DNA from 2 places in the Marinomonas algicola genome. Region 2 is predicted to be linked to the other one. Evidence: predicted binding sites of a transcription regulator. Region 2 holds the regulator's gene; the other holds the start of a gene.
The links. Region 2 encodes PhoB, which activates phosphate uptake and scavenging genes when phosphate is short. Its sites were predicted from a motif close to TGTCATANNNNTGTCANA; they were not measured.
Positions count from the first base shown of each region.

Region 1 (3,843 bases), 1.5 Mb from region 2:
TAAAGCCTGGTTAAGAGGCTTCTGAATAAATTCTGCAACCATATCGTTCGTATCTGAAATGGATAATAGCTCAGCATTTACTTCGGATAAAAAACCCGACATTTCTTTACTGTCTACAACACATTGAAGAGGCTCACCAATCATTCGTAAATACAACTGAAGAAGCCAAGGCGTATTGTTCTTTTCAGATTGCACTGGTTCTAAGCAAGTAAAACAAAATGTACATTCTTGTTGTATTAATTTACTCATAGAACTAAATAACGAACGTATGTCGCTTTCACTTAAATACATTAAAACACCTTCCGCAATGAAAAGAGTCTTTAAATTTGGATTAAATGCCGAGTATCTCTTGAGCTCCTCTTGTAAGATCTGATGACTAAAGTCAACCTCAAGGAAATGAAAGTTATCCGTATCAACATCATTTTCTAATGCCGCTTTTTTATACTTACTGGTTGTTGGATGATCAACTTCGATAAAATTTACCTGTTTATATTTATCGTGTAGCTGCCAGAGTAGGCAATCAAATCCAGCGCCTAAATTAATGACTTGAGTACAACCATTATCAATAGCTTGCTTGGTAATCTGTTCAATTTTACGTTTTCTCAAAGCATAATGCAGACGAATTCCGGGCAACAAAGCCCACTCTTGAATATTGGCTATTTTATGGTAAAAAACACTTTTACATTGAGCTAACCTTTTAGAACCCACCTCGGACATTGACATGATTTTTTGGGCGTTTAAGCACGTTTCTTCACTGACCAAATATTTATGATCCGAATAAAGCCCCATATAAACCAAGCCTTGTAAGACAGTAAAGGCGGTTGAACTAACCGATTTATCACTCATTTTTTTATGTACCTTTTAAAAATTTTGATTATAAATTCAATCGTCAAACTTTGATGATAATGCCATACCCAAATGCTTATAAAGCGCTCTAAAGTTTTTGGGCATGTTATCGGCTAACTCTGAAATCCTGCAATAATATGGCGCTCTCATACCATGGTAATCAATTTCTGGACCGATTTTCTGAAATGTAAAGCCCACTGAAGACAGCCTTTTGGCAAGTCTGGGTTCCATCATCACAAAAATATGTTCTATATTTTTAAATTGGCAGATATTACCGGCCGCCAAATACACTGCGAGAGAGATTAATGGAAAAGTGCGCAACTCTTTTTCCGTAATAAGATCGGCTTCAACACATTCATCAAGATCAATGCGAGCCTCTTTTTCATGTTGTCGTCGGCGAAATTGGGAATCTACGGCTAATCTAGAAATTTCCCCTAATTGGTCACGAGGAAAATCATTGGGTTTAATAACACATTGCTCTAATAACTCTTTGCAATGCACTTCTATAGGGAGGAGATTAGCCGTTTCTTTTGAATGGACGATACGTACTGTCCCTGCACATACGTCGCTTGAGATGTGCTTTATAAAACAATGATAGGAATGATGATCCATTTCATCCTGCTCAATTTTATCTGACGACAAAGGTAGAAAATTCATTTCATCACAATATACCTTATGGCGCAGCTGTTGACTTACGACCAACTCACTGTGACTTTGAACAGCAACAGGTAAGAAATATTGACTAAAATGCCGAGTAAGCTGAACCGTTTTGTAATTAACAACCACTTGCTTTACTGACTCGACCATAGGCTTAACGAAGGAATGTCGAACAGCTCGCTTAATAAATTTAGAGGCCATTAATGGTGAGTCCCTACTGTTTGATAATGAAATGGTCGTTTCAAATTATTATAACAAACCCATAAGATAACTTATATTCAAAAATAATTAGAATGAAAAAAACCAACCAAGGGTTTTGATATTTTCATTAAATATAGGGCCTCAGTATTATTGAGTAAAAGAGAATGAATCAACTGTATCGGAATCCTAGAAAACCAGTTTTTTTTGCTTAATGCTGAAAAGCAAAAATAGTATTCTTTACTTTGATTAAATTAATATGAAAAGCGATCCATGCTCAGTTGTAAATCGCTATAAGAAAACCTATTAAACGATTATAGAGTTAAGAAAAAAGAAAACGGTTTCCTTTAATAAATCACCTTCCCATTTTTTAATAAAACCGTAGCCAAATTGACTTAGAAGTGACATTTTTCACCATTAGCATAAATGAATCCCATACGCAGTATTTGGACCTTTTTGAGGCTAAAGGAAAGTAAAATGCAAACCCGTTACCGCTCTGTATTTATCTCAGATGTTCATTTAGGCACGCGTGCCTGCCAAGCAAATCACCTGATCGATTTTCTTAATAGAGTAGAATGCGACACTTTATATTTAGTAGGTGATATTATTGACTTATATGAAATGCAGAAAAAGGCGTATTTTACCGATGAACATAGAAGGATTATCAGCCTAATCATGCAAAAAGCTAAAACAGGAACAAAAGTCATCTACATACCTGGTAATCATGATGCTTTTTTTAGACAGTTAGCAGGGCAAAGTATTGCGAGTATTGATATTAAATTAAACGATATTTATACCAGTGTTGATGGTCGACGTTTCTACGTTAGCCATGGCGATGAGTTTGATCAGGTGGTTAAAATCAGTCCTTTGTTATTAGCGATTGGCGATCGGGCTCACGGAATAATGCTCAAGTTAAACAACACGATCAATTGGGCGAGGAAGTTAATTGGTCTCCCCTACTGGTCTTTTGCAAACTACATCAAAAACCACATAAATAAAGCAAAACAATTCATTGGCCGTTTCGAGCAAGCCGCCTTAAAGTCAGCTGAGCATCATCATGTAGATGGCTACATTTGCGGTCATATACACTACGCTTCTTTTCGCCAACAAGACGGCAGACTTTATTGTAACGACGGTGACTGGGTTGAATACTGCTCAGCCCTGGTTGAAAATGAACAAGGTGTTTTCAGCTTACTTCATTGGTCAGAGAACCCTCATATTATAGCCGAAGAACCAAAACAGGAAACCCATTGGGGCACAACCCCAAATACAAGGTCTCGGCCAATCAAATACACATAACAACACAGTGACGAAACCCGATATCAATAAGGTTCCATCTTTTACTCCCACACACGTGGGTTACAAAGCACCGCTTAAGCTCAAAAATGCCAAAAAAAAGCAGAGAGTAATAAACGAAAGTGGCCATTACTTGAAAAAAGAGTGGCTGTTGCTTGAGAAATGTAAGACAACTAAGCCTAAATGCAGAATATCAGTACAATTTAAAGGCGTTTTAAAACTGGATTTTGGATTCATTTAAGCCTTTCAGCCAATGTTCTTAGACAAATTAAAACCTGTCACAACAAAGCCCACTTCTTTGTATAACTTAAGTGCTCGTTCATTATGGTAAGCCACTCTTAGTTTAATTTGGGTGATACCTTTGGCTTGCAATTGTTTTTCTAACACCGACATGGCTTCCTTACCTATCCCTAATCCTTGGTACTCGACTGACACATAAAAGTCATAGATAAAGGTAGACTTGTCGGCGACATTAACAGAATGCCAAAGATAACCTACATGGCGTATCTTCTCACCCATTTCAGCATCAATGCACAATAATGAATGCTCGTTGCCAGCAAGACCATTGGGAAAGCTACGGTCAAGATCTTTTTTGGCTATATCAATAGCAAGTGCTTTAGAATGCCCATAATTTTTAGAGATTTCCCTACTGTAGTCATCAATGAAATACTCGCAATACATAGGGTATTCTTGCTCGCACATGTCCCTAAGCACAACCATATTCATACCTCCTCATTTGATACATTGAATTGATAGAAGGGTTGCTTGCGACCACTAACAAGGTCTCTAGTCTAGGCCAAGTTAGCAAATCGATTCACCCTCTTGATCAATAAAGTCGTTAATTAA
Region 1 is NZ_CP061941.1:2,734,222-2,738,064, forward strand. It holds gene IEZ33_RS12530 (class I SAM-dependent methyltransferase) at 1-846, opposite strand, end outside; gene IEZ33_RS12535 (PEP-CTERM/exosortase system-associated acyltransferase) at 883-1,704, opposite strand; gene IEZ33_RS12540 (UDP-2,3-diacylglucosamine diphosphatase) at 2,179-3,000, shown strand; gene IEZ33_RS12545 (GNAT family N-acetyltransferase) at 3,244-3,717, opposite strand; gene IEZ33_RS12550 (hypothetical protein) at 3,840-3,843, opposite strand, start outside.
Region 1: IEZ33_RS12540 (UDP-2,3-diacylglucosamine diphosphatase) is a predicted target of PhoB. The motif match lies at 1,949-1,966, and genes of this name have one in related genera.

Region 2 (3,843 bases):
AAGCCAGCTATTACAGCAAAAGTGGCCACAATTAAAGATGTGAAAATTCCCACCATGGTGCGCTTTGAAGGAAAACAATTTCGCTGTATGGTGATTCAGTTCGCTAAATCAGAAGCGACATTATTAATTAAAAGTGATGACGTTGTTCCCGCGGTATTGGGGCAGTCTGTATTGGACTTGGAGTTTTCGGGTACGGTAAATCGACTGAATTATTATGTGCAAAGTGTGGCGACGACAGAGAAAAAACACGATTCCACTTTTTTAACCGTGACCTTGGGTTTAATTGATCAGGATGACGTAAAAGAGAAATTTATTGACGCTTTATTTAAGAGCCTTTAATAGGGATAGCGCTCTCACTTATCGAACCATAAAACCGAATTTATCATGATTTTATTGTTCTTTATGAGCTAAAGGCTGTTGGATACGCTTCCCTGAAAAGTGACAGGAAAAAACGCTACCCTGCCCTGGTTGGCTAGTGATAAGTAACTTAGCATCGTGATGTAAAAGTACGTGTTTAACAATGGCAAGTCCGAGCCCAGTGCCTCCTGTGTTTGAGCCTCGACCTTTATCGACACGAAAAAAACGTTCTGTTAAACGTGGAATGTATCTCGCTTCAATGCCTAGACCTTCATCTGATACCGAAAAAATGCCTTCATCTAAATGATTTTCCCATTTTATAGTAATGTTGCCTCCGTCAGGGGAATATTTTATGGCATTCACAACAAGGTTTGAAAAAGCGCTATAGAGCTCTCGATAAGAGCCATACAGCCTACACTCTGAACGGATCACGATGTGAATAGTATGTTTGGTGCCTATGGCTTGGACGGAATCCACCACATTGTTGACTAATTCGTTGATGTCATGCCATTGATCGATGTCTCTTTTATCATTACTTTCTAAACGTGAAAGTAATAGTAGGTCTTCAATCAACTGTTCCATACGGTTTGATTGCGTGGTCATATTGTCAACACCTTTTTGCATGCTCTTCGGTAATGAGTCCTTAAACATATCCAGGGTTTCCAAATAACCTTTAATGACCGTTAACGGTGTTTTGAGCTCATGGGATGCATTGGCAACGAAGTCTTTACGCATTTGCTCTAGAAGATGCAAGCGCGTCACATCTCTGACAAAAATAAGATGGTCATTCTGATCATACAGAGTGGTTTGAATTTCTAAATAAATGCCTTCTTGAGACGGCGATTTAATAACTAAAGGTTCGGAGAAACGTTTCTGAGTAAAATAGCGGAAGAACTCTGGATTGCGGACGATATTGGTGACCGGTTGCCCTCTGTCGACGGGTTTCATCAAACCTAAAAATTGCCCCGCAGACGCGTTCCACCACTCAAGGTTCCCTAAATTGTCCGCCATAATGACACCTTCTTTCAGTGCCGAGGTGGAGTTTTCTATTCGAGAAAGTGCGCGTCGCATGCGTTTTTTAGATTTTCTTTGCTTCTTTTGCAGTCGATACACAGCATCAAACACGTCGCCCCAAATTCCTGATGCTTCTGGTGGGGAGGCTTTTCCTAGCCGACGAACCCAGCTGTGGAATTGATACAGCTGATATAAATTGGAGCACAGTCCAAACAGCACAAATAAGAATAGGCACATAAATAATTTGCCTATTAAGATGCCAATGGTGAAACTGACAACTAATCCCAGTGTCCAGCGAATAAAAGCCTGTTGCCAAATCGTTTTCATAATTTACTGCGGAGTTCGTTTACTTGAAAATCGATAACCCGTTCCTCGAACCGTTTGGATTAGGTAATCATGAGTTTCGCCGATTGCTTTTCGTAAGCGTCTAATATGTACATCAACGGTACGTTCTTCTACATAAACATTTCCCCCCCAGACTTGATCCAGAAGCTGTGCTCTGGAATACGCTCTTTCTTGATGGGTAATCAAAAATTTGAGTAAGCGGTACTCTGTCGGGCCCATTTCAAGTGGCGTTGTACCAATAGTAACACGTTGGCTTACAGGGTCTAATAATAGCCCATCGACTTCAATAGGCTCGTCTACGCCTTGAGGGTTGGCACGGCGTAGAACGGCTTTTAAGCGAGCCACGAGTTCTCGAGGAGAAAAAGGCTTAGTGATGTAATCATCCGCACCCACTTCTAAACCTTGAATTTTGTTATCTTCTTCGCTTTTAGCGGTTAGCATAATCACAGGTATTTCTGCGGTAAGAGAATCTCGCTTTAACCGTCTGGTTAGCTCTATACCACTGCCCCCGGGCATCATCCAGTCACAAAGAATGAGGTCGGGCCTATTATCAATGATGATTTCGTAAGCTTGTTGGCTGTTTTCCGCCTCAAAGTAATTATATCCCGCCATTTCCAGTGCAATGGCAATCATTTCTCGTATTGATGATTCATCATCAATTATTAATACAGTTTTACTCGTCACAGCATCTACCCCTAAATCGTAATATCCCTATTAAAGACCTTGAATATGACAATTAGATGAAACTGTCATATTTGTGTCTTATATTTATAAAAGATAGTTCAATACAATGCCTAAAAATATACAGTATCCAATACGGTTATTGTCTAAGAACGAGGTAAAGCAAGCTTGCCGCTCTCTATTTTTAGCTTGTTTATACTGTAAAGAGAACAAAATAGCGGCGACGATCAGACTGAGAAAATAAATGAAAGAAAAGGATTTCAGTACACCAACCCACATTAATAGAGAAAGAGCCAGTCCTTGCAATACAGTGATAATGAGTAAATCATTTTGCGCAAATAAAATGGCTGTTGATTTGATGCCAAGTTTTAAATCGTCATCTCGATCAACCATAGCATAGTAAGTATCGTAAGCAATGGTCCATAGTGCATTAGAGACAAATATCATCCATAAGACAGGGTCCGTTAGTGAACCTCCTTGAGCGCTGTATGCCATTGGAATAGCCCATGAAAAAGCCAGTCCAAGAAACAATTGAGGCAAATGAGTGTAGCGCTTCATAAATGGATACAAAGCCGCGAGTCCAAGTCCAATGAAAGAGAGTAAAACGGTTTTCATATCCGTCATTAAGACTAAACCGAAGCTGCATAGACAAAGAACGGAGAACAGTAATAGAGCTTCTTTTTCAGAAACCGTACCGGAAGGGAGAGGGCGATTCTTTGTTCGCTCCACACCGCTATCCACATGTCTATCGGCATAATCATTGATGACACAGCCTGCGGAGCGCATAAAAAAGACACCAAGCATAAAAATGATGACGATTTTCCAGTCTGGGTCGCCATTACTAGATACCCAAAGAGCCCATAGAGTGGGCCAAAGTAGCAGCAGTGAACCAATGGGTTTGTTGAAACGAGTAAGCTGAAGATAAGCTTGGAGTTTTGTCATAATATTAACTGTGTCACTGGTAATGTTGTGATGGCGGGTAAGAAGGCTTCACTTACTAAAACGCCTTTATTGTACTGTTTAAAAATCGATCGGCGAGCCCAAACCGCTTCATTGACGTTATTAAATACGTTGCTTGGAAGAGAGACTATTTCGATAGGACTCCGTACTAACTTTTTGTCTTTGAATAGAAAGCCTCCCAGAGATTGGCTTTTCAGTTGGCTTAAATGACGCCAATGCCCAATTAAAGCGCTTGCTGGGATAATGGAGCGAGCATAAATCATGGGGGTACCATTAATGTTCAAAATCACTTCTCGAACCCTTGTTGCTTCACGTGCACGTAACGACAATGCCTTTCTCTCTCTTTGAGTCGGCTGCCCCCAACCGTCATTAATGACTTCTATGGACAATATCCCCAGTCTTTCTAACAGCGCGGTTAAAGAACCTGTCTCGCGGAGCCAGAACTTTAGATTATTGGGAATACTGTCCATACGAGCTTGAGACAGA
Region 2 is NZ_CP061941.1:4,233,094-4,236,936, reverse strand. It holds gene IEZ33_RS19485 (response regulator) at 1-339, shown strand, start outside; gene phoR (phosphate regulon sensor histidine kinase PhoR) at 391-1,698, opposite strand; gene phoB (phosphate regulon transcriptional regulator PhoB) at 1,702-2,400, opposite strand; gene ubiA (4-hydroxybenzoate octaprenyltransferase) at 2,485-3,339, opposite strand; gene IEZ33_RS19465 (chorismate--pyruvate lyase family protein) at 3,336-3,843, opposite strand, start outside.